2 regions of the Virgibacillus sp. W0181 genome follow, and region 2 is predicted to be linked to the other one. Evidence: riboswitches for the same ligand, from Rfam matches in the RefSeq annotation. Region 2 holds a riboswitch; the other holds the start of a gene.
What was found. Region 2 has a riboswitch for FMN ahead of ribD (bifunctional diaminohydroxyphosphoribosylaminopyrimidine deaminase/5-amino-6-(5-phosphoribosylamino)uracil reductase RibD). Riboswitches for the same ligand answer to the same signal wherever they lie in the genome.
Positions count from the first base shown of each region.

Region 1: another riboswitch for FMN. It lies ahead of ACLIBG_RS06725 (ECF transporter S component); the one in region 2 lies ahead of ribD (bifunctional diaminohydroxyphosphoribosylaminopyrimidine deaminase/5-amino-6-(5-phosphoribosylamino)uracil reductase RibD).

Region 1 covers NZ_JBPYCR010000011.1:13,593-29,400, reverse strand. The annotation lists gene ACLIBG_RS06780 (divergent PAP2 family protein) at 1-301, opposite strand, end outside; gene deoD (purine-nucleoside phosphorylase) at 352-1,062, opposite strand; gene ACLIBG_RS06770 (kinase-associated lipoprotein B) at 1,091-1,480, opposite strand; gene ACLIBG_RS06765 (hypothetical protein) at 1,612-1,812, shown strand; gene ACLIBG_RS06760 (hypothetical protein) at 1,845-1,973, shown strand; gene ACLIBG_RS06755 (superoxide dismutase family protein) at 2,061-2,633, shown strand; gene ACLIBG_RS06750 (MalY/PatB family protein) at 2,781-3,962, opposite strand; gene ACLIBG_RS06745 (DUF378 domain-containing protein) at 4,466-4,711, shown strand; gene yugI (S1 domain-containing post-transcriptional regulator GSP13) at 4,858-5,244, opposite strand; gene ACLIBG_RS06735 (thioredoxin family protein) at 5,382-5,939, opposite strand; gene ACLIBG_RS06730 (M20/M25/M40 family metallo-hydrolase) at 6,088-7,146, shown strand; FMN riboswitch at 7,212-7,359, shown strand; gene ACLIBG_RS06725 (ECF transporter S component) at 7,526-8,110, shown strand; gene ACLIBG_RS06720 (hotdog fold thioesterase) at 8,203-8,589, opposite strand; gene ACLIBG_RS06715 (1,4-dihydroxy-2-naphthoate polyprenyltransferase) at 8,603-9,532, opposite strand; gene ACLIBG_RS06710 (isochorismate synthase) at 9,746-11,137, shown strand; gene menD (2-succinyl-5-enolpyruvyl-6-hydroxy-3-cyclohexene-1-carboxylic-acid synthase) at 11,137-12,891, shown strand; gene menH (2-succinyl-6-hydroxy-2,4-cyclohexadiene-1-carboxylate synthase) at 12,878-13,693, shown strand; gene menB (1,4-dihydroxy-2-naphthoyl-CoA synthase) at 13,709-14,527, shown strand; gene ACLIBG_RS06690 (o-succinylbenzoate--CoA ligase) at 14,616-15,808, shown strand, end outside.
Region 2 covers NZ_JBPYCR010000009.1:51,863-67,670, forward strand. The annotation lists gene ACLIBG_RS05775 (hypothetical protein) at 1-279, shown strand, start outside; gene ACLIBG_RS05780 (EutN/CcmL family microcompartment protein) at 290-592, shown strand; gene ACLIBG_RS05785 (aldehyde dehydrogenase family protein) at 603-2,024, shown strand; gene ACLIBG_RS05790 (BMC domain-containing protein) at 2,136-2,414, shown strand; gene tpiA (triose-phosphate isomerase) at 2,429-3,265, shown strand; gene rpiB (ribose 5-phosphate isomerase B) at 3,265-3,726, shown strand; gene ACLIBG_RS05805 (EutN/CcmL family microcompartment protein) at 3,736-4,035, shown strand; gene ACLIBG_RS05810 (BMC domain-containing protein) at 4,028-4,300, shown strand; gene ACLIBG_RS05815 (EutN/CcmL family microcompartment protein) at 4,300-4,575, shown strand; gene deoC (deoxyribose-phosphate aldolase) at 4,763-5,410, shown strand; gene ACLIBG_RS05825 (3-oxoacid CoA-transferase subunit B) at 5,604-6,272, opposite strand; gene ACLIBG_RS05830 (CoA transferase subunit A) at 6,341-7,030, opposite strand; gene prpB (methylisocitrate lyase) at 7,186-8,097, opposite strand; gene ACLIBG_RS05840 (bifunctional 2-methylcitrate dehydratase/aconitate hydratase) at 8,249-9,727, opposite strand; gene mmgD (citrate synthase) at 9,773-10,882, opposite strand; FMN riboswitch at 11,297-11,446, shown strand; gene ribD (bifunctional diaminohydroxyphosphoribosylaminopyrimidine deaminase/5-amino-6-(5-phosphoribosylamino)uracil reductase RibD) at 11,677-12,795, shown strand; gene ribE (riboflavin synthase) at 12,776-13,432, shown strand; gene ACLIBG_RS05860 (bifunctional 3,4-dihydroxy-2-butanone-4-phosphate synthase/GTP cyclohydrolase II) at 13,466-14,665, shown strand; gene ribH (6,7-dimethyl-8-ribityllumazine synthase) at 14,680-15,141, shown strand; gene ACLIBG_RS05870 (glucose-6-phosphate isomerase) at 15,355-15,808, opposite strand, start outside.

The DNA of each region.
Region 1 (15,808 bases), on a different contig from region 2:
GATTTAATAAAATCGCTTGTTCGCCTGCCTGTCTGCGTACACCCGTTGCATCAAACATAATAATGATGCTAAATACAAATGAAATTGCAAATGAAGTGGAAGCCACTCCGTCTAAAATTCCAACCCCGGTTGTTAAAGCTGCAACCGCTGCGGAATGGCTGCTTGGCATCCCGCCAGTACTAAAAACAAGTCCCGGTACAAATTCTTTTGTAAGAATGAGCCTGATTGGCACTTTTATGACTTGAGCAAAAACGATTGCGGTAATTGCGGCTAACAAAGGGAAATTTAAAAGCAAATGTATCAAAGGGCATCATCCTTTCTGCCGAGATGAGGCAAAAATCGTCCCGAATATTAGGGTTGAATAGCTGTTTCAAGGGCAATTTCCATCATCTCATGAAACGTTGTTTGTCGTTCTTCCGCTGAAGTGGCTTCACCAGTCACCGCATGGTCGGAAACGGTTAAAATGGACAATGCTTTACAATTGTATTTTGCTGCTAATGTGTATAATGCTGTTGTTTCCATTTCCACTGCCAATACATTATATTTGGCCAGCAGGTCATTCACTTGCTCTCCATTATCCCGGTAAAATGTGTCACTTGTGAAAACATTGCCGACCTGTATGTCCTTCCCTTTGTTCATCCCAATTTCATAAGCGGTTTTTAACAGCTTGAAATCAGCAAGCGGGGCATAATCTATACCGGAAAAGATCATGCGATTTACCTGGGAATCCGTTGTGGCGCCTTGGGCTAAAATGACATCGCGGATATTGACTTCTTTTTTCAGTGCACCACATGTACCAACCCGGATTAATTTATTTACATTATAGCTTTGGATTAATTCATTTACATAAATAGAAATTGATGGAACGCCCATCCCACTACCTTGTACAGATATACGTTCTCCTTTATAGGTCCCGGTAAACCCATACATTCCTCGAACATCGTTATATTGTTCAACTGATTCTAAATAATTTTCGGCGATATACTTAGCGCGCAATGGATCACCCGGAAGCAAAATCGTTTCGGCAATAGCACCTTGTTCGGCACCAATATGTATACTCATATTACGTCCTCCATCTCAAATGAGTTTTTTATAAAATTTTACTGTAAAAATGTTTTTCGAGATCTGTTAGTTTTGTCAACGCAGCTTGATTATATGCAGTATCGGATGTCTTCAGATCTTGCTTTAATTTCGCTATTGCTTTTTTAAGCGAATCATTGTAATTCGGGATTTCTCCGTCATACGGTTTAACTCTTCGTTTTCCCGCATTCATTTTTTCGGAGAAGGCTAAAGCTTTTCGCTCATGGAAAGCAACACCGTTCACGCTTCCGGGATTGTGCAGATCTCCTTGTTTGGGATGGTTTAAAACAGCAAGTACTTCAACAAGGTAAGCGTTTCGGCGATCTTCCATAACTTTTCCGATGTATTCCCCGGAATTGTAACCCGCTCGTACGATATCTCCAATATTTATATTCGACACTTCCCTTTAACCTCCTTTTTTATCTCTTCTATCTATTGTGTCAAAAAAAGAACAAATTGGCGAATAATACCTTGTTCTATTTTTTAAATAGGGATAATTTGCTATAATCAGTGATGAAGGAAGTGATTATTATGATGGAATTTTTATATTTTCCGGAAGATAAATCCGATTATATTCCAGCTTTTATTATGCTTGTCATATTTATGATTGGCGCAATCGCAGCAATGTATCTGGTTTATAAAAAATCAAAAAAAGAAGAGCAGCTATTTGATGAAAAATATGATGATAAAAATTTTAATCAAATGATAGATAATGATAAATCAAAGGATTAAATGTCCCGCCCCCCTCATGAGGGGCTTTTTGTTTGGCTCTGAAAGTTGAAATAAATAAACTGAAACAACACGCTTACGAGGCTGAACTTATTTTAATAATTAATGATAAAGAAATTGCGAGGTTTGACCTGGAAACCTTTGTGGTCGAGCCGGATAAATAGATAAGTGAATGACGTTTATGCACAGCTGTTTTGGTGGATACTAAAAAGTATAAACATCCATTTAACAAACCTAAAGGAGCAACATATATGCGTTTTCTTTATCTCTTTATTCTTGTATTTGCTTTATCCGCCTGTCAGACGAATGCAAAAACGGTAAAAACAATAAACATGTATAATACGGGCGGAGATATGGTCGGGACAGCGAAATTGTCTGAAACGACCGGGGGTGTGAATATCAAATTGAAACTCGAAGGATTAAATCCTGGTTTCCATGGTATTCATGTGCATGAGTATCCAAAATGTGAAGGTCCCGATTATAAAAGCGCAGGCAACCATCTGAATCCGGATGGGAAAGAACATGGCTTAATGCATCCGGAAGGGGCTCATTTAGGTGATCTTCCGAATATTGAAGCAGATGCCGGTGGTCTTGTTGAAGGTGATTTGATGTTGGCGGAAGCTACTCTTCTTGATGGAAAAAAGTCATTGTTAAAGGGAGAAGGTACTTCATTAATTATTACAGAAAAGCAAGATGATGGAGTTAGTCAGCCAGGCGGGGATTCGGGGGAACGAATTATTTGTGGGGAAATTGCAGCGAGTGCTGAAGTAGAGGAAGAGCCGAGTGATCCGACCGATTTCAATGAAGAACAGGAAGAAGCATAAAAAAGCCTGGATTAGCCAGGCTTTTTGGAATTTTGCAGTCGGGTAATTTTATACTTCAAGACCGCGGTGGAAAAGACGCGATTTTTTCTATATAGGATTTACTCACATACGTACTTTTTGGGTGAAAGTTTCTTACGGATAAGTACACTAAGATTTTCTTGGTTCAATCTGTTCGACTGCATGAATAATTCGGTTAACTCCATCTTCTAGTGTTTTACGCGGACAAGCGATGTTAATTCGCATAAAGGATGCGCCGTTTTCCCCGTAAGCAATCCCAGGGTTTAGACCTACCTTGGCTTTTTCAATCATAAATTTTTGTAACTCCTCATTATTCATACCTAACGAACTGCAATCAATCCATAGCAGGTAAGTTCCTTCAGAACGAATTACTTTTAACGTTGTGTTTGCTTCCAGCTGTTCGGTTACAAAATTTTTATGTGTCGCCAACAGTTTCATTAACTTTTCGAGCCATGGTAGACCTTGTTTATACGCTGCTTCCATTGCTACAACACCAATCGTGTTTAGCATGCTGTACCCTTGTCGAGCCAGTGCTTCATTAATGATTGCTCGTTTCTGTTCATTACTTGTAATAATGTAGGATGCTTTCAATCCCGCTAAGTTAAACGTTTTTGTCGGCGACATGCAAGTAATCGTATTGTCAGCAATTTTCTCGCTCAAAGACGCAATTGGAATATGATTATACTCCGGATAAATTAAATCGGCATGGATTTCATCCGCTAAAATAAGGACGTCATATTTCAAGCATAGCCTTGCCATTTCGTTTAATTCATCTTTAGTCCAGACCCGACCGACAGGGTTATGAGGCGAACATAGGATAAACGCTTTTACTCCTTGTTTTAATTTATTTTCAAAGTCTGCAAAGTCAATCCGATAGTAGTTTTCTTCTAAGGTGAGTGGGCTTTCTACAACTTGACGATTACCGCCTTTAATAATTTGAAAAAAAGGCGTATAAACGGGTGTTTGAAGCAGGACTTTATCACCTGGTTCCGTGAAATTTTGAATGGCGACATGTAAACTGGTAATGACGCCTGGACTAAAAGAAAGCCATTCATCATTAATGGGCCAATTATGGTTATTAGAAATCCAGTCAATAATGGAGTCCTTCACAGGTTGATCAATTATGGTATATCCATATATGCCATGTTCTGCGCGTTGTTTGATCGCTTCATTTACTGCCTCCGGTGCTTTGAAATCCATGTCGGCAACCCACATAGGCAGCACATCATTCGATTTGAAAATGGTATCAATCGCATCCCATTTAAATGATTTTGTCATTTTTCGATTGTATACATCATGAAATAAATTCATTGAATTCTCCTTTTATAGTCCTTATATGAATATTATAACGAATATACAACAAATGTACATGGATGGCAGTTTGTCTATTAAAAGTGTGAGAGGGTCATAGCAAATAAACATAAAAAAAGAGCAAAGCGATTAATCGCTTTGCTTACAGGGGGAATACGAGAAAGTCTTACGATATTTAGTATACCCTCGTAATTAAATATTAAACATCAATTATCACTTTTTTATTTGATTTTGTATAACTGAAACACCAATATATATTTCCGCAGTATGATTATTTATTCAGTGACTATTGAATTAATTTTCTAAGAGATAATCCTTTGCTCAATCTGTTTGAATCAGATTTAAATACGACTCGTATAATTCCTTTTTCTTTGTAAAGAATATTATACACTGGTGAATATAGTTTTTGCCGGTGAATTATGCAGATGTTCAAATCCTAAATTCTGATTTTGGATTTGTTGACGTTTGTATAGGTAGACTAATGAAAAAGGAGGTTGGATAGAATGAGTGGATTGCAACGAGCTGCGTTGGCAATTATGATTATAGGTGCAATAAATTGGGGCTTGATTGGTTTATTTCAATACGATTTAGTTGCGGCAATCTTTGGCCAGGGTAGCCAGGCAGCAGGTTTTGCGCGGGTTATTTATACATTGGTCGGAATTAGCGGTTTAATTAGTTTATCCTTACTATTTAGACCGGATCGGGATTTTATCAGCAATAAGGAACAAGAACCAAGAACAGATATTTAATTTAGGTTCCTGAAAAATGCACACGTTAATCGGATGAGTGACTTCACTTGAGCAAACATCAAATCATTCGTCAAAAGAAAAAATCAAAAAAGCTTTCTCCGCACTTAACGGAGAAAGCTTTCGTTTCGTTAACCATGGAATTAGGGTTAATTTTTGTATATATTTTCACGTTCGGTGGATTGTTCAATCCATTCTTCCAATTTATTTTTCAACGTATTAAAACCTGTATCTTCCTGTGGTTGTTCCTGTTTCATTGGCGCTTTCTTTGATTTAGGTTGTTTATCCGGTTGTTCTTCTGTTGCACGAATGGAAAGCGATAATTTATTATTCGCTTCATCAATTTTTACAATTTTTACGTCTACTTCATCACCAACGCTTAAATGATCGTTAATATCTTTTACAAAACCATGTGTAATCTCGGAAATATGAACGAGTCCTTGTATTTCATCGCTGATGGCAACAAAAGCACCGTAAGACTGAATTCCAGTTACTTTTCCAGTTGTCACTTGACCTACTTCAAGGTTGTTTATCATTGTTGAACAGCTCCTATATTTAGTTTAAGCAATTTAAACAGATTCATTTATAGTAGCATAGATAACGAAGTCAATCAAAAAACTGTTAATTCAGCAAATACAGGCTTTAACATTATATGTATGTTAAATCCCGGTATTTAAAGGGTTTGTTGCAATTCCTTTTTAATATCTTCATAGGAAGCAGTCCAAAACGCTTCATCTTCTATAAACGTTTTTGATAAATGCGTGATAACCTCCTGGAATTTGTCCTGATAATTAGTGTCATCTTTCGGCGGTAGTTCTTTTTTTAATTCGTCTGTAAATTGTTTTGTCTTTGGTGCAAGCGGCCCCCATTTTGCAATTTCTTTTCCATGTTCATTAATGAACACAAAAATAGGAATAATACGTTTATCATTTGTTAAATAGTGATCCATTAATTCAGGATATTTATCACGTGCTAAAAAACTTACTGGCATTTCGGCCTTCTCGGAAAGCCGAAGCAGGACTGGGATATTAAGCATACAATGACCGCACCAAGGTTCTGCCAATACAATAACACGCAGATTGTTTTCTTGTAGATTCTGCAAAAATTCCTTATCATCGTTTGGGAGCTTGAAATGATTATAAATATGGAAAAACCCTTCTTTATGCTTTTCCAACGAATCCATATACGTGTCGGGTGCAGCGCCTTTTTCAAACCAATCATTTAAATGCATGCAAACGCCTCCTTATTTAAAATGAATGTGCGATAACTTAATAACAGTTTATCTGACGAATAATTAATCGTAAATAGAAGTGCTCTGTTTATGATTTAACGCTATAATGCTATGATAAGAAAAAGAATGAATGTGGGAGGAAATAAATTTGATCCAATTAAACAAACCGTTTTTGTATGAACTATTGAAAACACCATCACCGTCAAGCAATGAAATCGAAATTCAAAAAAAGTGGATTAAAAATATACAACCATATGCAGATGAAATAAGAACTGATCATGCAGGTAATGCCATTGCAGTATTGAACCCGGATAATCCTTTTAAAGTTTTACTGGCAGGACATTGCGATGAAATTGCGCTCGTTATTAATCGAATTGATGAAGAAGGATTTCTTCATTTTGATAAAATGGGAGGGATTAATCCGAAAGCGGCTGTCGGGATGAAGGTGACTGTGCTTGGTTATAGTGGAAAACCCGTCGGTGTAATTGGAGTAAATGCCCAACATCACGGTGGATTAAAAAATGACTTCGGCTTGGACGATTTATTTATCGATTGTGGGTTTAAATCTAAAGAGGAAGCCGAAAAGCAAGTACAAATAGGTGATTTGGCTGTATATAAAACAGACCCGGAACAATTAATGGACCGTTATATTTCCGGTAGAGGATTGGACAACCGTACGGGTGCATTTATTGTTGCAGAAATCGTAAAACGTCTTTCGAAAAAAGATTGTCATGTAGGGGTGTATGCGGCAAGTACGGTGAATGAGGAAACGAATATGGGCGGAGCTTATTTTGCTGCTGCAGCAATAGAACCGTCGATGGCGATTGCTTGTGACGTTACGTTTGCTACAGATTATCCTGGTGTGAATAAAAATAAACATGGCGACATACGTCTGGAAAAAGGCCCCGTTATTGCAAAGGGTGCTCCAATTAATATTAAAATAAATAAGTTGCTGGAAAGTGCCGCCCGTGAGAAAAAAATAAAAGTTCAATACGAGTTAACGCCTCGTGCGACAGGTACAGATGCGGATAAAATGCGTGTGACAGGTAAAGGGGTTCCAGTAGCTCTCGTTTCATTACCTTTGCGTTATATGCACTCACCAGTTGAAACAGCAAGTTTTAAAGATATGGAAGAAGTCATTGAATTACTCGTCACAATGATTGCCTCTTTAACTGGAGAGGAAAGCTTAAATCCACTGGAAGATTAATTTTTTACGGTGATATGTTGCATAATTTTTTAAAACCTGTATAATAATAAGTAATTAAATATCGATTCCATTTTCGGGGCAGGGTGAAATTCCCGACCGACGGTAAGGAGTGTAATCATTCCAAGCCCGTGACCCGCGACGGCATATTGCCTAGCGGTTGACCCAGTGTAAGTCTGGGGCCGACAGTTACAGTCTGGATGGGAGAAGATGAAGCCGTTTTTGATATGGATGTAAACACATTCCATTTTCCTATGTATAATTATGCCCTAAAGCCAAATGGTTTTAGGGTTTTTAGTTTTCATTAGAAAAAAATGATTTTCAAATACGGCTTATCCTTCATCAATAGATATGGATCGATATAGGATGAAGGAGGAGATCGATGATGCATTCAACAATGCGATCATCAAAATTGTTAAAGCTTATTATTATTTCCCTACTGGGGACTATTTCGCTCGGGTTGTTCTTTTTGAATTTCCCGCTACCGTTTCTACCACCTTATTTAAAAATTGATTTTAGTGATGTACCTGCAATAATGGCAGCATTTATATTTTCGCCTTTTGCCGGTGTGCTCGTTGTAGCAATAAAAAACATTTTATATTTGGTGATCGGAGGCGCAAGTGACCCGATCGGAGTTACAGCAAATTTTTTGGCCGGTGTCATGTTTACTGTTCCTATTGCTGTACTCTATCATAAATATAAAGGTGTAAAAAGTGTCATTTCTGGTCTTGTTTCCGGCACGGTCATTATGGCTGTCGGAATGAGCGTTTTAAATTATATTATTATTTTACCGGCGTATTCATGGCTTATTGGGATGGAAATGAATGAGCAGATAAAATGGGTTTCGGTTATGGCCGGTGTGCTGCCATTTAACTTAATTAAAGGTATTATTGTTGGGATACTCTTTGTTCCACTGTTTATTCGAATGAGAAGCTGGATTGAACAAAAACAAATGAAATTTGGGTAATTAAGTTAGACAGCTATGTGCAAAGTTTTATACTTTTTAAAAAAACTCGAAAAGCCGGACATGCTCCGCTTTTCGAGTTTTTATTTGTCATATTATTTCTTTGGAACAACTCCAATGGTACATCGTGAGGAGCAGACTAATTCGTCCTTTTCGTCTTTAATTGAAATATTCCAGACCATTGTCGTTCTACCAATATGAAGTGGCGTAGCTTGGGCAGTAACAAGCCCTGTTTTTTTGCTTTTAATATGATTCGCATTAATCTCCATACCGAAAACGTTAAACAGTTCCGGGTCAACATTTATATAGGCACCTACACTAGCAGCAGTTTCTGCGAGTAATACACTTGCTCCACCGTGCAAATAACCTGCCGGCTGATGAGTTCGATCGTCCACAGGCATTGTCATTTCCACCAAATCGCGATCGAGCGCAACAACTTCTATTCCTAGAGCTTTCATCAATGTGTTGTTTATTTTCTCCATTCTATTGCTCCTTTTAGAAATATTCACTTAGTAATAATGAAAAACCAAGCAAAAAACCATAGATTGAATTCGTTTTTCCTGTCGCAATCATGGCGGGCATCATTTCTATTGGGTTACTTTTACCAGAGAATCCATTAATGACATCTACTGCCTTTTTCGCACTTAACAGTGTTAGCAACGACCAAACAGGAAGGATATTCATGACGATATAAATAATCGTTAAAATATAGGAAAATATAAAAAATGATGCTAACAGGCGAATGGCGTTTTTTCTGCCTAATAAAATGGCAATTGTTTTTCTTCCGTTTAATTTGTCACCATCCAAATCACGAATGTTATTTGAAAGAAGGATGGCTCCTATAAAGAGTGCAACAGGCACCGAGATAAGAATAACATCGACAGAAAGTGCAGACGTTTGAATGTAATAACTAATTGCAATAATAACAGTTCCCATAATCAAACCCGCACACAACTCTCCAAAAGGGGTGTAAGCGATTGGAATGGGACCGCCTGTATAAAGATAACCAAAAAGCATACAAGCCAATCCAATAACTGCAATCCACCAGCTGGATTCCATGCATATATAAATACCAAGAAAAAGTGCTATTCCAAAAAATGTAATTGCTAAATTGTAAACGGTCTTTGGTGAAATACCATCGCGGACAATCGTACCACCGATGCCTACAGATTTCTCATTGTCTAATCCTCGCTTAAAGTCATAGTACTCGTTAAACATATTTGTCGCAGCCTGAATTAGTATGGAGGCAACTAACATGGCAATAAATAAATAGACTTGAAAGGAGCCTTCCAGTAGTGCTGCCATTGTGCCAATAAATACTGGAATAAAAGAGGCGGTTAATGTATGTGGCCTTAATAGTCGCCACCATATTTGGAAACCATCTCGTTCGTTTAAAGCTTTTTTTATATCTGTTTTACTTTGCATATCTGTTTCTCTCCTTGGAATTGTGCATATCAGATTCATTTTAGAGAATTAGGGGTGCGGTGTCAATTTCATGGCAAAATCGTCATTATATACGTATGAAAATGCAATATAAGAAATACAAACATGAAATTAATAGTCCTTTCCTTGAGAAACGAAGAAAAAGAGCATAAAATGGAGAAGGAGTCCTCAAGTAGCATATCGGAGGTTTAGGAAATGATAGAAGTAGAAGAAAAATCGATGGAAACGTTGTTTAATCGTGCCATTCAACAAGCTGACAAAGATAAACAAACAAAAATAGCCAGTTATACAAAACGCATTGAGGCGACGGATCCATTACATTTTTTTGAAGCAGCTAAAAGACTTAATAAAAATCGCACATTCTGGACAAGCACTGCAGACGATTTTTTTCTTGTTGGTATTGGAAATGCATTGGAGATTGTAGCCGATGAATCTCGGTTTGCAGTGACGAAAAAAGAGTGGCAAGAGCTGCTTGATGAAGCGATTATCCATGATCCATATAGAGAAGAAGGAACGGGAGTTGTTGCACTGGGCGGAATGTCCTTTGATCCGCAATGTGAACAGAAAAGCTTATGGAAAAACTTCCAATCAAGTCAATTTACCGTACCTGAATTTATATTACTTAAAAGTAAAAACAATTATTATTTAACGATGATTACTGTTGTAACGAAAAACGATTACTTCGATGATTTCATTAATAAGTGGGGTCAAATACACGAACTAATCCATATTGATGAGGTGACTAAATTTCCTACTGCCGCTGTAATTGAATCCAAACATGAAATAGGCATCAGCAAGTGGCTTGATAGTGTGCAAAAAGCAATTAATGAAATAAAAAATAACCGCGCAAAAAAAATTGTTCTTGCCCGTGAAATGCGTGTAAAATTGGATAAACAAGCAGAAGTAAGTGTTATATTAAAAAAATTAATTGAAAAACAAAAAAACAGTTATATTTTTGCATTTGAACAAGACGAGGATTGCTTTATTGGTGCAACGCCGGAAAGGCTTGTGAAAATACAAGGAAAAGATTTATTATCCACATGTCTGGCAGGAACTGCTCCGAGAGGAAACACTGCCGAAGAGGATAAACAAATAAGTGAAGAGCTTTTCCACGATGAAAAAAACCGGGAAGAGCATGAATACGTCGTACAAATGATTAAAAAAAGCATGAAATCCTACTGTACTGATATCGATATCCCAGCACAACCCGTTGTATATCATTTGAAAAATTTACACCATTTATATACGCCTGTTCAAGCGAAATTAAAAGAAGACGCCAGTATTTTTGATATTATAGAAAAATTGCATCCGACACCGGCTCTAGGTGGTGTTCCTCGGGATGCTTCACTTGCTTTCATACGAGAACATGAACAAATGGATAGAGGTTGGTATGGCGCCCCTGTCGGTTGGCTGGACAGTAATGAGAACGGAGAATTTGCCGTTGCGATTCGCTCTGGTTTAATTCAAGGAGATGAAGTTTCACTTTTTGCAGGATGTGGCGTAATGAAGGATTCTGATCCGGAATTGGAATTTGAGGAAACAAATGTGAAGCTACTTCCGATGCTATCTGTTTTGGAGGATGCCTGATGAATTATACGGAAAAGTTAACAAGATATACCGGGAATTTTGTAGATGAGCTTTCTACAAGTGGCCTTCGTGATGTTGTCATCTCTCCAGGATCCCGTTCCACACCGCTCGCGATGATGCTTGCTGCGCATGAGCGTATAAAGGACTGGGTAATCATTGATGAACGATCGGCTGCTTTTTTTGCCTTGGGGATCGCTAAACAAACGATGGAACCTGTGGCATTACTTTGTACTTCCGGAACTGCAGCAGCCAACTATTACCCGGCCATTGTTGAGGCGTATTACAGTCGAATTCCATTAGTCGTTTTGACAGCAGATAGACCGCATGAATTGCGCGATATCGGAGCCTCTCAAACGATTGACCAAATTAGAATGTATAGCAATTACGTGAAATGGTTTCATGACATGGCACTTCCGGAAGCTTCTCCGCAAATGTTGGCCTATGCACGGAGTAAAGCATCGCGCGTTATTTACGAAGCACAAACGGGAAACAAAGGTCCGGTTCATCTGAACTTTCCATTTCGTGAACCACTCATCCCAGATTTTAACTTGGAAAATATGTGGGGAGAGGAAAAAAATTCGTTGCGTGCTTTTCATCCGGTCGCAAGCGGTAAAAGAAGATTGGATCAAACAAATATTGCCGAACTGTCGGCACTCCTGAACGGGAAAGAGAAAGGGCTCATTGTTTGTGGCCCTCAAGTGGATCAACAACTTGCTTCTTCTATAACAAAATTGGCTGCTGCATGGCATTTACCTGTGCTGGCTGATCCGCTGTCCCAGCTTCGTGCGGGAAGACATGAAAAAGAACAGATTGTTGAAGGATATGACGCGATATTGCGCAATCCAACGATCCGTGAACAATTAAAACCAGACTTTATTATTCGTTTTGGTGCCATGCCAATATCTAAAAGTTTTCTTTTTTATGTTAAAGAAATGCAGGATGTAAGGCAATTCGTTGTGGAAGAACATGCCGGCTCACGGGATCCTGTCGGGAATGCTACGAATTTTATATATAGTGAACCAAATTCTTTATGCGACGATTTACTTACTGTACTTCCAGAAAGGAAAGCATCGGATAGCGATTGGCTCGTTAAATGGCAACAAGTAAATGAACGGTCGAAAACCATTCTAATGGATGAAGGAAATACAGATTTAACGGAAGGAACAGCAGTCAAATGTCTATTAGATGAAATACCGAATTCCAGTAGTTTGTTTGTAGGAAATAGCATGGCCATTCGAGATGTTGATACCTTTTTTATGACTACTGAAAAAACGTTAACACTACTTGCCAATCGGGGTGCGAGCGGAATAGATGGAGTTGTATCTAGTGGACTTGGCACGGCAGCTGCAACAGATCAACCTGTTACACTTTTGTTGGGTGATTTGTCATTTTATCATGATTTAAATGGTCTTTTGACAGCCAAGCAATACGAATTAAATATGACAATATTACTGTTAAATAATAATGGTGGTGGCATTTTTTCCTTTTTACCACAGTCCAAAAATGAAAACAACTTTGAAAAATTGTTTGGGACGCCGCTTCATATTGATTTTCAGCCCGCTGTTCAAATGTATGGCGGTAAATATTACCTAGCAAATACACTAGAAGAACTAAAAAATTACCTTTCATACAGTTACGCTTCATCAGGTATAACAGTGATAGAAGTCCAAACAAATCGTACAGAAAATACGGAGTGGCACCAGGACAAGTGGAATCAAATCGAAAGGGATTTATTAACCTATGACTCGAGATAGCTCATATTTTTCTGTAGATGATGCAACGTATGCTTATGAAGTCCAAGGTCACGGTAAACCGGTATTGTTGCTACATGGGTTTACCGGAAGCGGTTCGACTTGGGAAACAGTTATTGATCATTGGAAACACCAATTCATGTTTATAACTATCGATCTTCCCGGCCATGGAAAAACGGTTGTTAAGTCCCCTCGCACAATGGAGAGTTTTAGTGCGGATCTGGTTGAATTTCTGGAGTACATAAAGCTAGAGGATGTACATGTAATCGGATATTCACTCGGAGGAAGAACGGCATTAAACTTTGCAATGTTGTACCCAGACCGAGTGTCCACACTAATACTTGAAAGTGCTTCACCCGGACTGGAAAATGAAACTGATAGAACAAAAAGACGCTTACATGATAATCAATTAGCGGAAAAAGTAATACAGAATGGACTAAAATGGTTTGTTGACTATTGGGAAAGCGTTCCATTGTTTCAAACACAAAAAACATTGCCGCACGCAATCAAGCGATCAATTCGGCAAGAAAGATTGTCTCATACGGAAAAAGGACTGGCGCAATCGCTTCAGTATATGGGGACAGGTGTACAGCCGTCATGGTGGGATACATTATCCGCGTTGCACGTACCGACGTTGTTGATTACAGGTAGTGAAGATAAAAAATTTATAGAAACTAATCTAAAGATGAAACAAGCACTGCCTAATGCTAAGTATGCAGAGGTAGAACATAGCGGACATGCAATTCACGTGGAACAACCTGAAATTTTTGGTAAACTGGTAGTATCATTTATTAACGCAAATTAACGAGGAGGAATTTATATGACAGCAGTTTGGGAAAAAGTAAGAGAATATAACGAAATTATATACGAAAAATATGATGGAATTGCCAAAATCACAATGAATCGTCCGGAAAAACGCAACGCATTTACACCGTTAACGGTGAATGAAATGATTGATGCATTTGCAAATGCTCGTGATGATTCGAGCATTGGGGTCATCATTTTAACTGGAGCAGGAGAAAAGGCATTTTGTTCTGGAGGCGATCAATCCGTCAGAGGGCATGGAGGATATGTTGGCGACGATCACGTACCGCGTTTAAACGTATTGGATTTGCAACGACTTATTCGAACCATTCCAAAGCCAGTCATTGCGATGGTAGCAGGTTATGCGATTGGCGGCGGCCATGTACTCCATGTTGTATGTGACTTAACGATTGCAGCGGACAATGCGCTATTTGGGCAAACCGGTCCGAAAGTTGGAAGCTTTGATGCTGGATATGGTGCTGGACTGCTTGCAGAAATGGTCGGTCAAAAACGCGCAAGAGAAATCTGGTATTTATGCCGTCAGTATAATGCTGAAGAGGCCTATGAAATGGGTCTTGTAAATACGGTTGTACCTTTGGACAAGCTTGAGGAAGAAACCATTCAATGGTGTAATGAAATACTAGAAAAGTCACCGACTGCTTTGCGCATGTTAAAAGCATCTTTTAATGCAGCAACAGACGGTTTGGCCGGTCTTCAACAAATGGGTGGAGATGCAACGCTTATGTATTATACAACGGAAGAAGCAAAAGAAGGACGGGATGCATTCAAGGAAAAGCGCAAACCTGATTTTGATCAGTTCCCGAGATTTCCTTAAATTTGAGAAAAGACCTTTGCTAACAAACAGCAAAGGTTTTTTACACTACGGAATTATGATGGAAATAACAAGCCAAAGGAGTTTACAAATGCAACAAACGGTACCACATTGGTTAACGAAGCAAGCAATGCTCGCTCCCGCCAAAACCGCAATTGAACAAGAAAATGGGAAAACGATGACTTATGAAACATTAATGAAAAAAAGTCAGTCATTCGCTAGAAAATTAGCCAGCCTACAGGTGAAAGAAAACACGCATGTTGGAATATTAGCTACAAATAGTATAGATATGATCATCGCCATATATGCACTAAGCTATTTGAATGCTGTTGCCGTTTTATTTAACACACGATTAACTAGGGAAGAACTACAGAGTCAAATCACGGATGCTGACTTAACTTTGTTGCTCACGACAGCTGATTTAAAAGTGGATAAGTCACTGGAAAAATCATTAGTATTTAAGGAAGTTAATCATTACAAAGAAACACCTATTAAGCTGGAACAGCAGATGAACCTAAATCATCCTTTTACAATGATGTACACTTCCGGTACGACTGGCAAACCGAAAGCTGTCATCCATACATATGGGAATTATTGGTGGAGTGCTATCAACTCGTCCTTAAATCTCGGCGTGGTGTCTCATGATAAATGGCTGGCTGTTTTACCGATGTTTCACATTGGTGGAATGTCCATCTTTATTCGCAGTGTCATTTATGGAACGGCTGTTTTATTAATGGAAAAATTTGATGAAGCTGCGGTCCATCATGCAATTATGGAAAAAAACGTAACAATGATATCTGTTGTAACGGTGATGCTGCAAAAATTAGTGGAACGATTGGGGGAGGATAAATATCCGCCAACACTACGCGTCATGCTGCTCGGTGGAGGTCCGGCTCCAAAAACTTTACTTGAGCGTGCAAAAAATAGAAACATGCCTGTATTCCAATCTTACGGAATGACAGAAACATCATCACAAATCGTTGCATTAAGCCCAGCGAATGCCTTGGACAAAATCGGATCCTCGGGGAAGCCACTTATGTCAGCGGAAGTAAAAATTAACAATCCGGATGATGATTCGGTAGGAGAAATATTTGTGAAAGGGCCAATGGTTTCTAATGGCTATTACAAGCGGGAGTCGATTAATAAACAAGTGTATAGTGAAGGGTGGCTCGCAACCGGAGATTTAGGTTACTTTGACGAAGAGGGGTATCTATTTGTAGTAGACCGGAGGAAAGACTTGATTATTTCGGGTGGTGAAAACATTTACCCTTCGGAAATAGAGCA
Region 2 (15,808 bases):
CCTAAACCATCTATTGAAAAGAAGGTTCAGCAGTACATGAAGCAATTAAGTAGTGATGGTGTTCACTTTTGTTCAACAACTCAAGTGGAAAAGAAATTGAGGGCTATGTTAACAAAAGAAGGGACCCAACGCCCGCTAGTTCTTGCTAAACATATGGAAGAATTGGCTAAAATGGGGGAGAAAGAAGCAATCCTCCCAGAAAGAAGTGTCGTCACTCCAATGGCGAAGGATGCAGCAAGGGAACTGGGAATTGCAATAAAAAAGGAAAAGAAGAAATGAGAGATGCTGAATGATTGTTGCCGAAGTTGTAGGAAGTGTTGTTGCAACATCCAAAGTAGAACAACTTACTGGAAAGAAAATGCTCGTCGTCCAGCCGCTCGATATGGAAACATTAAAGTCGGATGGAAAGCCACTCGTTAGTATTGACACCGTTGGCTCTGGTGTAGGTGAAATTGTTATGGTCGTTGGAGGAAGTTCAGCACGGCAGACAGACATAACAAAAGATACTCCTGTTGATTCAGCCATTGTGGGTGTCATTGACTATATCGAAATCGCAGGAACAACGACATTTCAAGCAAATAAAGGAAAGTAGGTGAAAATAATTGAATATAAGTGAAAAAGATATTCAAGCTTTGGTTGAAAAAGTCATTCAAAAAATCGATTCTCAAGTAACGGAGGTTGGCGAGCAAGCACAAACCGTTTCGTTAGGTAAAGGTGTCTTTGCAACCGTCAATGAAGCAGTGCAAGCTGCCAAAGTCGCAAACGAGAAAATGAAAGAGACTTCGCTTGAAACGCGCAAGCAAATGATTCAAGCCATGCGCGATACAAGTATGGAACATGCCGAAGAACTTGCAAAGATCGCTGTTGAAGAAACGGGTTTAGGCCGCGTGCAGGACAAAATCGCCAAAAACGTATTGGCTGCGGAAAAAACTCCAGGGACAGAAGATTTAAATAGTCAAACGTATACAGGTGATAAAGGATTAACACTTGTTGAGTATGCCCCATTGGGAATTTTCGGAGCAATTACGCCAACGACAAACCCGGGGGCGACAATCATTAACAATAGTATTTCACTCGTCGCTGCAGGTAATGTAGTCGTGTATAATCCACACCCAAGTGCAAAGCGTGTTTCTCTCAGAGCGATGCAGCTATTGAATGAAGCAATCGTAAATGCTGGAGGACCGGAAAACGTCCTTACAGCTGTGGCTGAGCCGACGATTGACACGAGCCAGGAAGTCATGAACCATGCCGATATTAATGCGCTGGTCGTTACTGGCGGGGGTGCGGTTGTCCAAGCGGCAATGAGCACCGGAAAGAAAGTAATCGCCGCAGGTCCAGGAAATCCGCCTGCTGTAGTGGATGAAACAGCAGATATTCCAAAAGCAGCCAAAGATATTGTTGTTGGAGCAAGTTTTGACAATAATATTTTATGTACAGCCGAAAAAGAAGTATTTGTCGTTGAGGAAGTAGCGAATAAATTAAAGGCAGAGATGGTAAAAAATCATGCTGTTGAGCTCAAGTCCTTTCAACTGGATAAGTTGCTGAAAGTCGTGCTCGTCGAAAAAAATGGTCGCTTCTATCCGAATAAGGATTATATTGGAAAGGATGCTTCCGTTTTATTAGAAGCTGCAGGACTTCCAGCAGACCCTTCTATTAAATTAATCATAACGGAGACAAGCTTCGACCATCCACTTGTCCAAAAAGAAATGTTGATGCCGATACTCCCGATTGTCAAAGTTCCTTGTGTGGACAAAGCGATCGATCTAGCCTATCAAGCTGAAAAGGGTAATCGCCATACCGCGATGATGCATTCGCAAAATATCGCCAACGTAACGAAAATGGCACAAAAAATTGAAGCTACTATATTTGTTACCAACGGCCCTTCTGTTGCCGGACTTGGTGTTGACAGTGAAGGATTTACAACGTTAACAATTGCGGGTCCAACAGGGGAAGGGTTAACGTCAGCAAAAACATTTACAAGACAACGTCGTTGTGTGCTCGTTGACGGACTACGAATTATTTAAGGAGTGACAAGAGTGAGCGAAAACCAAAAGGAAGAGAAAGTTCAAAAAGCAGCTCCTAAAGCAAAGAAATCAACAACAAAAGTAGCAAGCGAAATTAAAGGAGGAAGTAAAATGACAAAAGAAGCATTGGGTATGATTGAAACAAAAGGTTTAGTAGGTGCAATCGAAGCATCCGACGCCATGGTGAAAGCAGCAAATGTGGAATTAGTTGGGAAGGAATTGGTAGGTGGAGGCATTGTTACGGTAATGGTACGTGGTGATGTAGGCGCTGTAAAAGCAGCAACAGAAGCCGGTGCTGAAGCTTGTCAGCGTGTAGGTGAACTGATTTCTGTTCATGTCATCCCACGTCCAAACAGTGAAGTAGAATCCATTTTGCCGGTTTCCAAGTAGAATAAGGTACACATATGGAAAAACAAGTGGAAAGCATTGTTCGACAAGTCGTCGAGGATGTTTTAAGAAAAAAAGGATTTGCGAAAAACGAAAGACGACAGCTCGTTATTGCAAACTGGAAAATGAACATGACGCTTGAAAAGGCGGAAGTGTTTCTTGAACAACTCTGTGATAATGGTGAAAATAGAACGAATGATGTTGTCATTTGCCCACCCTATACATTACTTTATCCGATGAACAAATTACTGCAAAAGAGAAGCAAAACAATTGGGCTGGGTGCACAAAACCTTCATACTGCACACGAAGGAGCACATACTGGAGAAATATCCGCAGCAATGCTGAAAGAACTGGATTGCCAGTATGTGATTGTCGGTCATTCGGAAAGACGTGCTGCCGGTGAAACGGATGGAATGGTTCATGAAAAGATAAAACGGGCGTTGGAGATAGGATTAAATCCAGTCATATGTGTCGGTGAAACAATCGAACAAAGGGAACAGGGCTTTACCAATGAAGTGGTGAATCATCAACTCCTGCAAGCTTTGGAAGGGATAAACGACTTCTCAAAACTTATTATCGCTTATGAACCGGTATGGGCTATCGGAACCGGTCGATCGGCGTCACCTGACGAAGCTCAAACCGTTCATGAAGCCATTCGTCTAACATTAAGTGAAATTTGTGGCACGGATTCGGAGGCAATGCCCATTTTATATGGAGGTTCAGTAAAACCCGACAATGCAGGCATCTTATCAAACATGAAGGATATTGATGGCTTTCTTGTTGGTGGCGCAAGTTTAGTAGCTAATGATTTTCAGAAGATCGTTGGAACGCTTCGTAAGGGGATGGATAGTTGATGAAAAAAATTGCCATTGGAAGTGATCATGGTGGATTTGAACTAAAGGAAAAAATCAAAAAAGAGTTAACCGAAAAAGGGTATGAAATTGTTGATTATGGCTGTAATGAAGGAGAATCGGCTGACTATCCAGATATTGCCTTCCTCGTTGCAGAAAGTGTCGCAACTAATGACGATTACGTCGGAATTATTATAGACGGTGTCGGCATTGGAAGTGCGATGACTGCAAATAAAGTACCGGGAGTACGCTGTGCAGTTTGTTGGGATCTCTCCTCTGTTATTAACAGTAGAGATCATAATAATGCAAATGTCCTTTCAATCGGAGGTCAAACATTAGGCCCGGGACTCGCCGTGCAAATGGTTAACAAATGGTTGGAGACTGATTTTTCCGGAGGTCGCCATGATCGCAGAGTAACAAAGATGATGGAAATTGAAAGTCGTTTTATTGGACGAGGAAAGTAGGTCTTTGTTATGTATATCGGCAAAGTCGTAGGCAACGTCGTTTGTACACAGAAAGATGAAGGATTAAACGGGTTAAAATTAATGGTCGTCCAGCCGTTAAAAGATGACCTTACTCCAAAAGGAAAATTGCAAATTGCTATTGATACGCTGGGACAGGCAGGAAAAGATGATATTGTTTATTTAGCGAAAAGCGGCGAGTCGAGCTTACCGCTTAAAAAGCAAAAAGAACTCGTTCCATCAGACGCAGGGATTATGGGAATAATTGATTACTATCATATACAAGACCAAGGAGGAAACAAAGATGAATAACGCATTGGGAATGATTGAAACAAAAGGATTAGTAGGGGCAGTAGAAGCAGCAGACGCCATGATGAAAGCAGCAAATGTGGAACTAGTTGGGAAAGTTCAAGTCGGTGGTGGCCTTGTAACAGTAATGGTCCGTGGAGATGTTGGTGCTGTGAAAGCTGCGACAGAAGCAGGTGCTGAGGCAGCCGGACGTGTCGGTGAATTCTTATCTGTGCATGTGATCCCACGCCCACATCAAGAAGTCGAGAAAATGTTGCCTAAGCTATAATGAAGCTGGCTAAAGTAATCGGGAATGTCGTTTCTACCGTCAAGACCGAAAGCCATCACCGGTTAAAACTAATGATAGTCGAGCCTGTTGATCAGAACGGCCGAACGATTGCCGATTCATTTATTGCGGTCGACCGCGCACAGGCTGGGGCTGGGGATTATGTCCTGATTATGGAAGAAGGCGGGTCAGCCCGGAAAATATTGAACGATCCTGAAGGTGCGGTAGACGCCATTATCGTAGGTATTGTAGATAAAATTGAAGAAAGACCTGAATAAGGAAATTATACATCGGAGGTGAGTTCAGGTGAGTGTGGAAATGGAAAAATTAGTTGAACAAATTACAGCACAAGTAATGAATAAAATTTCAAGTAATAATGAAGCACAACCAAATGAAACGAAACCTGCTGTAAGTAAACCTGCAGCTTATCAAAATAAAATCATCACCGGAGCACAAATAGCCCGGATGATTGACCATACATTATTAAAACCTGAAGCTACGAAGGAACAAATTATAACATTGTGTGAGGAAGCGGTAGAATATCAATTTGCAACGGTTTGTATTAATCCTGGCTGGGTACCAACAGCGGCAAAAGAACTGGAAGGCACAAATGTAGGAATCACAACAGTTATTGGCTTTCCATTAGGTGCAACAAGTACATTTACCAAAATTTCTGAGACACGTGATGCAATAGCGTCCGGAGCAACGGAAGTTGATATGGTTATTAACATTGGGGCACTGAAATCAGGTGACCATGATACTGTGAAAAAAGACATTGAAGGTGTCGTTCTCGCCGCAGGTGGTCAGGCAGTCGTAAAAGTAATTATTGAAACCGGCTTTTTGACAGAAGAGGAAAAGAAAAAGGCTTGCATGCTTTCTAAAATGGCCGGAGCTGATTTTGTGAAAACGTCAACCGGATTCGGGCCAGGCTGTGCCACACCGGAAGACATCGCATTGATGAGAGAAACCGTTGGGCCAGACTTGGGCGTCAAAGCTTCTGCATGTGTCAGAGACCTTGATACAGCTAGAAGTATGATTGCAGCAGGAGCTACTCGAATTGGTGCAAGCTCTGGTAAAGAGATTGTTAAAGGCGGTAAAGGCAGCGGATATTAACGTATAGGCTGTCTCGAAGTGTCAAAAAAACCTCTATATTATTACAATCGAATAAAGTTACAAAAAGGTGGCATGGAAATATAAAATTTATTTTTGTGCCACCTTATTATATTTATTTTCGATAGTTAGATCAAAGGCTTTTCTTTTCTATGCGAGATGGATTAATTACGTTTGACCTTATCATCGTGCATATTTAAAAAGTATTTTCCTTTAAATCTTTAGCAACTGTTAGTGGAGCCTCTGTCGTCTCAATGACTTCCTGAACGGTAAATCCTTTGGCGACTTCTTCTAAGACAAGCCCGTTTTCTGTTACTCGGATAACTGCTCTTTCGGTAATGATTTTATTTACTACACCCATACCAGTCAGAGGAAGCGTGCATTTTCTTAGGATTTTCGCATCTTCATTTTTCGTTACGTGATCCATTATAACAATGACCTTCTTGGCGCCATTAACGAGATCCATTGCACCGCCCATGCCTTTAATCATTTTACCTGGAATCATCCAATTGGCAAGATCGCCAGTTTCTGACACTTCCATGCCTCCAAGGATGGCCACATCGATATGACCTCCGCGGATCATAGCGAATGATTCGGCATTATCGAAAAATGCTGCTCCCGGAATGGTAGTAACGGTTTCTTTTCCGGCATTTATCAAATCCGGATCAATTTCCGCTTCCGTGGGATATGGTCCAGTACCAAGCAAGCCATTTTCCGATTGAAGAATAACTTGCTTATTGTCGGATATATAATTTGCAACGAGTGTTGGCATGCCAATTCCTAAATTGACATACGAGCCATCCAGTATTTCTTTCTCGGCCCGACGTGCAATTTTTTCGCGATTAGCTACTTTCTTTACAGTCATTTTAACACCTCTTTCTAAAAGTAGTATGAAACTATTCGTTTTACCGAGTTAGTCTGATGTGAACAGAATCAAGCAGTTACAGTTCGTCTTTCAATTCGTTTTTCCTGATCTCCTTGAACGATTCTTTGTACATAAATACTCGGTGTATGGATGGTATTAGGATCCAGTTCTCCGGTTTCATGAATTTCTTCTGCCTCAGCAATCGTTATTTTCCCTGCAGCAGCAATAATTGGGTTAAAGTTTTGCGCTGTTTTGTTATAAATTAAATTGCCCATTTTATCCGCCTTCCACGCCCGTACAATGCTGAAGTCGGCGATTAGTGCTTCTTCCAATACGTATTCTTTGCCGTTGAAGTTACGAGTTTCTTTCCCCTCTGCAATCGGGGTTCCTACGCCGGCTGGGGTATAAAAGGCGGGAATCCCTGCACCACCTGCCCGGATTTTTTCGGCGAGCGTTCCTTGCGGAGTCAGTTCAACCTCGATAATGCCATCTATTACCTGTCGTTCAAAAGCTTTGTTTTCGCCTACATATGAGCCGATCATCTTTTTGACTTGTTTGTTTTTAAGCAATAAGCCAAGCCCCCAATCGTCAATGCCACAATTGTTGGAAATGATCGTTAAATCTTTTACATTTTTCTCAACAAGGGCGAGTATCGCATTTTCGGGAATTCCACATAGACCAAATCCTCCAACCATCAGGGTGGAACCGTCTTCGATATCTGCAACAGCTTCTTTGAACGTAGAATATACTTGTTTAATGATAAAAACCTCCTTTATACCAACTTGCTCTAGTCTGTTATAATTTTATAGATATATTATAGCGTGAATATATATTACCTTCTTTTTGTTGTAAAGATATGAAAAAACGATGATTCTCTTACTTAAATACGAGAATCATCGTTTGTTGAATAGAATCAAGAATGTTCGTCCGTTAGAACTGTTTTTGCGATCGCTTCATCCAATGCTTCGAATTCATCGAGATTAATTGTTTCATATAGCTCTTTTCGTGTTTGCATGTCCTCTATACCATTTTCTTGCGTGCCTTCCGTTTTGATTAATTGGAAAATCCGTTCATATGCTTTTGCGGCAACACGTAAGGAAGTAACGGGATAGATAACCATGGAGTAACCCATTTCTTCAAATTCGCCCGCTTTTATAAATGGCGTTTTTCCGAATTCGGTCATGTTTGCTAACAGAGGAACATCAACCTTTTCACTAAATAAGCGAAACTCCTCCTCTGTATGAAGTGCTTCGGGGAATATACCGTCTGCACCTGCTTCGATGTACAATTCGATTCGTTCAAAGGCGGCATCAATCCCTTCTACAGCCCTTGCATCGGTACGTGCGATAACGACAAGCGATGGGGCTGCTTTTTTGATCGCCTTTATTTTATGAGCCATTTCTTCTTTTGGAACGAGCTGTTTTCCATTTAAGTGCCCGCACTTTTTAGGTAGTTGTTGATCTTCAATTTGCACCGCCGCTACATTTGCTTCCACCATTTCCCGTGCGGTTCGGGCTACGTTCAGCACACCGCCAAATCCGGTGTCGATATCGACGAGAACAGGTAAATCAGTTGCTCGTACAAGATCTTTAGCTCGGTCGGCAATTTCTGTTGACGTAACAATGCCAAGGTCAGGTATTCCTTTGCTCGCTGTATATGCTCCACCGGATAAATAAAGCGCAGAAAATCCGGCGTTTTTTGCTGCAAGAGCCGCCATAGCATCATGAGCTCCGGGCATTTGTAATATTTGTTTTTCATTTATTAACTGTTTAAACCGATCTGCCAAAACTTCCTGAGAGGATGGTTGGTCAACGATCCAGGCCATGGATGAACCTCCTTCTAATCTTAGTTGTTATTTATGGGTATTCGGAAATAAGTGTGCGATATTAGCATTACTCATTTTTATTTTTCATGTTCCATATGATAATCCGAATACCCTTAATTTTTGCAAGCGTGAAAACTATAAAGGTTTTGTATTACTTTTGAACAAATAAATCGAGAAATTCGTTTACATTCATTGCATCTAAATTTTCTTGATCAGAAAAAGCAGCTTCAATCGTTTTTCGCTGTTTCATAGTATAGTGAACAGCTAAATTGTTAGCGAATTTTTCATCAATTTGTGGATATGCCTCATCTCTTCTGAAACGGTGACCGAGTGGATATTCACATTCAATCATTTCGGTTGCTGTACCATCCGTAAACTGAACTTGTACAGCATTGGCAATAGAACGTTTATCTGGATCTAAATAATCTTTTGTATATTGTTCATTTTCCGTAACGACCATCTTCTCCCTCAATTCATCAATTAACGGGTCAGCAGCAAATTCATGCTCATAATGCTCTGCGACGATATTTCCTTCCATTAAAGCGATGGCTGTAATGTACTGGAGACAATGGTCACGGTCAGCCGGATTATTTAATGGTCCTTTTTTATCAATAATTCGAATTGCTGATTCATGTGTTGAAATAACGATTTTATCGATTTCCTTCAATCGACCCTTTACTTGTGGATGCAATTGAATGGCCGCCTCCGCCGCTGTTTGTGCGTGGAATTCAGCTGGATAAGAAACTTTAAACAGAACATTTTCCATCACGTATGATGCCATCGGTCTGGCGAGCTTAACGGTTTGTTTATTAAACAAGACATCCTGAAAACCCCATTCTGGAGCGGTAAGAGCACTTGGATAACCCATTTCGCCTTTGACTGCGAGTAATCCCAGAAAGACTGCACGGCTCGTTGCATCTCCTGCTGCCCACGACTTCCTCGATCCGGTATTTGGTGCATGACGATATGTGCGTAAACTTGCATTGTCGATCCAGGCGTTAGAAAGAGCATTAATGATCTCTTCACGTCCACCACCGAGCATTTTTGTCGCTACTGCAGTGGAAGCAATTTTTACAAGTAACACATGGTCAAGGCCGACACGATTAAAGCTATTCTCTAACGCAAGGATGCCTTGTATTTCATGTGCTTTAATCATCATTTCCAGTACATCATGAACGGTTAGGGGATTCTTTCCTTGTGCTAAACGATGCTGGCTGACGTAATCGGCTACAGCTAAAATACTTCCTAAGTTATCAGAAGGATGTCCCCATTCTGCCGCGAGCCATGTATCATTATAATCAAGCCAGCGAATAATTGCCCCGATATCGAAAGCTGCTTTGACAGGATCGAGCACATGTGTCGTCCCAGGAACTCGCGCCCCGTTCGGAACGGATGTACCGGGAACGATAGGACCGAGAACTTTCGTGCATTCCGGATAACGAAGTGCTAAAATACCGCATCCTAAGGAATCTTTTAATACGTAGCGAGCGGTCGTATAAGCTTCCTCACTCGTAATTTCCTTGTTTAATACATAGTCGGCGATTTCCTCCAACAATTGATCGGCTGTATTTGTTTCTACCTGCAATATACTCTTCCTTTCCCCATATTGTTGTTTGTTATGTCGAATCATGCTACAATTTTTAGTTGGCGGGCGGAATTCAACTCCCCAGTTGATCTACTTATACTGCTCGCCGATATAATTGACACGTGGTCTGAAAAGTCGATTATTTGCATGCTGTTCCGTTATATGTGCACACAACCCTACAGTCCTAGCACTGAAGAAGATTGGTGTATACAATTCAATTGGAATGCCAAGCTTCCAATAAACCGGAGCTGCATAGTAATCTAAATTCGGATATAAGTTCTTTTCCTCCTTCATAATGTCTTCGCCTGCTTGACACATTTCAAGAAGTGTATAATCTCCTTCTTCTTCACACAACTCCTTTAATGATTCTTTCATAATCAATGCGCGAGGATCCATTTTTCGCATGTAGACACGATGGCCAAAACCCATAATTTTTTCTTTATGATGGAGCTTTTTCATAATGAGTTCTTCAAAGTCTTGTACGGATTCGGCTTCAAGCAACATATACATGACCGCTTCGTTTGCGCCACCATGCAAGTTACCTTTCAAGGATGCGACGGCTCCGGTTAAAGCACCGTACATATCAGAATTCGTCGACGCGATAACTCTTGCGGCAAAAGTGGAATTTGGCATCTCGTGTTCACTATATAGCAATAGGGAACGATCAAATATTTCACTTTCTTTTTCTGTTGGAACTTTCCCGGTTATCATGTATAAAAAATTAGCACTGTAAGATAAATCCTGACGTGGCGGTACTGGATCTTTTCCATTCAGGATGCGGTAGCTGTTAACGGTGATCGCAGGTATTTTGGCCAAAAATTCGTAGCCACGACTGTTGTTCGTTTCTTGAGACCGATCATCGAGTTTTTTGTCAAAGCCTGCAAGTCCGGAAATGCTCGTTCGTTGTCCGTCCATAGGATGTGTATCTTTCGGCAACATTTTTAACAGATCGTAAATGGTATTTGGGACGTCATAGTTTGTTTTTAATCGTTCTTCCAATTGCTTTTTTTCTTCTTGATCGGGTAAAGAACCTTCGAATAAAAGATGAACAATATCCAAGTAATCATTTGACTTTGATAATTCAATTAAGTCGTGACCTCGAATGACGATCTTCTCCAATTCCGTATCAAGTAATGAGATTGCCGTCTCAGACGCAATGACGCCATCCAGTCCAGGGGCAAATTTTGTTTCCGCTTTCATAGTATTCCTCCTCTAATGTAAGAACTTAGTTTTCTAAATCAATTTAATGCGTGTGGTAGGAAAGAAACATTTAATTATTTGTAATAATTCGAAGTAACACCTCCTGATCTTCATCTTTGCTTTTTCGGGAAATGTCTCTTTTACAATAAATGGTATGTATAATGATAGCATATCATTTGAATTTAAATATTTCAATAATTGCTAATGTTTGTGTTCCAGGAAAGTTGGATGAGACTAGATTTAAAATCATTAGCCATTAAAAATTGAAGATAACGTGAATAAACATCGTTTATAAAGTTTTAAGTCCTATCTTTGAAATTCAAATTTCAGTTAACTGGAATCAAAATACTTAATTAATAGTATTTACTTTTACAAAAAGAATGTTAAACTAATATGAAAACTGAATACTTGAAATTATTCCTTCGGGGTCGGGTGCAATTCCCAACCGACGGTGATGAAGCGTCTAGCTTCTTAGTCCGTGACCCGTGCGGCTCATTATGCCAAGCGGTGGACCTGGTGAAAGTCCGGGACCGACAGTTATAGTCTGGATGGGAGAAGGAATTTTGGATAGTCAAGCATCTAATAGTGGGCATTTATTAATGATACGGATAGTAGTATTTATTTTTAAACGTTCTGTTGTCCGGAGTGAAATGCGTAATAATACGTTTATTTCAAACATAAATGTCCATTGACTAGAAGTCTATTTATTTTGCTTGCTTATCTTAAAATTCGATCCTAACGCCTCTGAAGTGTATTCAGGGGCTTTTTATTATGCAAAAACAGAAAGGAGAGCTATGTTAAACGATCATTATTACATGAATTTTGCTTTGTCACTTGCGAACATGGCTTATGGGCAAACAAGTCCGAATCCTCCAGTTGGTGCAATTGTCGTTAGAAAAGGGGAGGTTTTAGGTTTTGGCGCTCATTTAAAGGCCGGAAATGCCCATGCGGAAGTGTATGCATTACAAATGGCTGGATCAAAAGCAATGGGAGCTACTTTATATGTAACATTGGAACCGTGCAGTCATTACGGTGAAACGGCTCCGTGTGTGGATCTGATTATCGAAATGGGTGTGCAAAGGGTTGTTGTTGCAATGGTCGACCCGAATGAAAGGGTAAAAGGTAAGGGGATAGTTGCCCTAGAAAAGGCAGGGATAGAAGTAGATGTTGGTGTTTCACACAAAGAAGCGCAGAAAATGAACGAAGCATTTTCTCATTTTGTAGAGACAAAAACACCTTTTGTCACTGTTAAAACAGCCACTAGCTTAGACGGTAAGACAGCAACAGTCACTGGGGAGAGCAAATGGATAACCGGGAAAGAGGCACGTCTAGATGTGCACCACCATCGGCACTTGCATGATGCCATCCTTGTGGGTGTTAATACAGTAATAGTTGATAATCCAAGTCTTACCACTCGTTTGCCAAACGGAGGAAAAAATGCGGTACGGGTCATTTTGGATACGCATTTGCGCACGCCAGTTCATGCAAAAGTTATTACAGATAAGGAGTCCGATACGTGGATTTTTACAGGTTGTCATGTGTCGGAAAAACAAAAGAAGATGTATGCAAAACACGAGCGTATACAAATCATCACATTGGAAACTGAAACGGTATCTATTAAAGAAGTACTGAAAATATTAGGGCAGAATGGGATCATGTCTTTATTTGTAGAAGGCGGTGCGGAAATTCATGGTTCATTTTTAAAAGAAAAGCGAATAAATCAGTTGATTGCTTATATTGCCCCAAAGCTGCTTGGCGGTAAAAAAGCAGCCCCTTCCATTGCTGGTGAAGGTTTTCAATCTATAGCGGATAGCTGGAATTTGAGTATCGACAATGTGGAAAGAGTTGGAGAGGATATTAAAATTACAGCTGTGCCTGAAAGGACGGATAGCGATGTTTACGGGGATTATTGAGGAAAAAGGAAACATAAAAACGATACAGAAAACATCTGAACAATCGATAACAATGACTATTGGGGCCGTGAAGGTTTTGGAAGATGTAACAATTGGGGACAGCATCGCTGTAAATGGGATTTGTTTAACGGTGACAACCTTTTCTTCCAATGACTTTCAAGTGGATGTAATGCCGGAAACAATTAAGTCGACATCTTTAAACGACCTGATAACAGGATCGGAAGTAAATTTAGAGCGCGCAATGAGGGCGGATAGTAGATTTGGCGGGCATTTTGTTTCTGGTCATATCGACGGTGTTGGTGAAGTGATGAGGAAGGAAAAGACGGCAAATGCTGTTTACTATGATATTAAAGTATCGACTGAATCTCTCGATCTTATTCTGGAAAAAGGCTCGATTGCAGTCGATGGCATTAGCTTTACCATATTTAATGTACGTTCGAATATAGTTACGATTTCGCTTATTCCTCATACCGTTGCAGAAACGACGCTCGGGCAAAAATCGGTAGGTGATATCGTGAATATTGAATACGATATGCTAGGGAAATATGTGCAGCACATGCTTCGTGCCCGACTATCCAATCAAACAAATGGAATTAACGAAGAACTTTTGAAAAACACCGGCTTCATTAATGAATGATGTGGAGTCGGAAAATGACGGAGGTGTTTGTATATGTTTCATACGATCGAGGAGGCAATGACCGATTTAAAAGCAGGTAAACCAATAATTGCAGTCGATGATGAGGATCGGGAAAATGAAGGAGATCTCGTCACATTATCAGAAAAAGTGACACCGGAAATAATCAATTTTATGATAACCCATGGAAAAGGGCTCGTATGTATGCCGATCACTAACGACCTAGCAGCGGAAATGAAGCTTCCAATGATGGAGCAGGAAAATACGGATCCATTCGACACTGCTTTTACTGTGAGTGTTGATTATAAAAATACAACAACTGGAATAAGTGCGAAGGAGCGCGCAGATACAATCAAGATGTTGATAGACACCAACGCAAAACCTGAACACTTTAGAAGGCCCGGCCATGTTTTCCCACTCATCGCAAAGAATGGTGGTGTATTGACTCGTTCCGGGCATACAGAAGCGGCAGTAGACTTGGCAAAACTTTGCGGTGCATTTCCTTCGGGAGTCATTTGTGAAATTATAAATGGGGATGGGACGATGGCACGCGTCCCCGATTTATTAAAGATGGCTATTGAATTTGATCTTAAAATAATTACGATTAAAGATTTGATGATGTATCGGAAAAAGCATGAACAGCACGTGAAACGGGAGGTTATGACTACTTTACCTACCGAATATGGTGCATTCAATATGGTAGGTTATACGAACGATATAGATGAAAAGGAACATATAGCACTTGTAAAAGGAAATATTAATTCCGAAAGCACGATCCTCACGCGAATTCATTCGGAATGTCTGACAGGCGATGTTTTTAGCTCATATCGTTGTGATTGTGGACCACAACTACATCAATCACTTGCCGAAATAGAAAAAGCAGGCCGTGGTGTTTTAATTTATATGCGTCAGGAAGGTCGGGGGATTGGGTTAATCAATAAATTACGTGCATACGAGTTACAGGATGAAGGCTTGGATACGGTAGAGGCAAATGAACAATTAGGGTTTTTATCGGATATGAGGGATTATTGGCTTAGTGCACAAATTTTAAAGGATTTAGGCATCCACCAAGTTAATTTAATGACGAATAATCCGGCTAAAATTACAGCATTAGAGTCATTTGGAATAAGGGTTAATAAACGCCTTCCGATCGAGGTGGAATTGCGAAATGAAAATAGAATGTATATGCATGCCAAATGTGAAAAAATGGGGCACCTGCTGAATTTTCATCAATAAGGAGAGGGATTATCATGGATAAAGTGATTCAGGGAAGTGTCATCGGGACAGACCTTAATATAGGGGTTGTTGTAAGCAGATTCAATGATTTCATTACAAGTAACTTATTGACAGGGGCAGTCGATGCATTAAAACGCCATGGCGTTAAAGAGGAGCAGGTGGATGTCGTATGGGTGCCAGGGGCATTTGAAATTCCATTGACAGCACAACGGTTGGCGAAAAAGGACTATGATGCAGTTATTGCCCTTGGTGCTGTTATTCGAGGGTCAACACCTCATTTTGATTATGTTTGTGGGGAAGTTTCTAAAGGGGTTTCCAGTGTATCGCTTCAATACGAAAAACCGATCATTTTTGGTGTATTGACAACCGATACGATAGAGCAAGCACTGGAACGTGCAGGTACAAAGACAGGAAATAAAGGGGCGGAATCAGCAGTTGCCGCCATTGAAATGGCTAATTTATTAAAGGAAATATGATTTGGATGTAAAAAGGTATAAATTCACATTTTAATTAAAACCACATTTAGGCTTATTGTTTGAGCAGGACGTCGTTGATATGGTAGATGAAAGCCAAAAAAAGCTTAGGAAAAAGTAATTAAGCGGAGTAAAGAGAGATAAACAAAAGAAGTGCAGAAGTTAAAGTGCCCGACTGGTGCAGGTTTTCCGTCTCCAAGTCGGGCGCATGTAGTTCTATATATCTTTCTCCAATTGTGCTTTTCTTTTTTCAAATCCGGGTTTTCCTAATAATGCAAACATATTTTCTTTATATGCTTCGACACCAGGCTGATCGAATGGGTTTACCCCTAATAAATAACCACTTAATGCACAGGCTTTTTCAAAGAAGTAGACAGCATAACCGAATGAATAAGCATCCAATTCCGGCAATTCAATGACTAGATTTGGAACGCCACCTTGTTTGTGAGCAAGCAGTGTACCTTGCAATGCTTTTTGGTTTATTTCATGAATTGTATTTCCTGATAAGTAATTTAGACCATCTTCATTCGTCTCTGATTTTTCCACCTTTATTTCCTTTTTCGGTTCACTTACAGATAAGATCGTTTGAAAAAGATCGCGACGCCCATCTTGAATATATTGTCCAAGTGAATGAAGGTCTGTAGTATTGTTTACAGAGGCAGGAAAGACC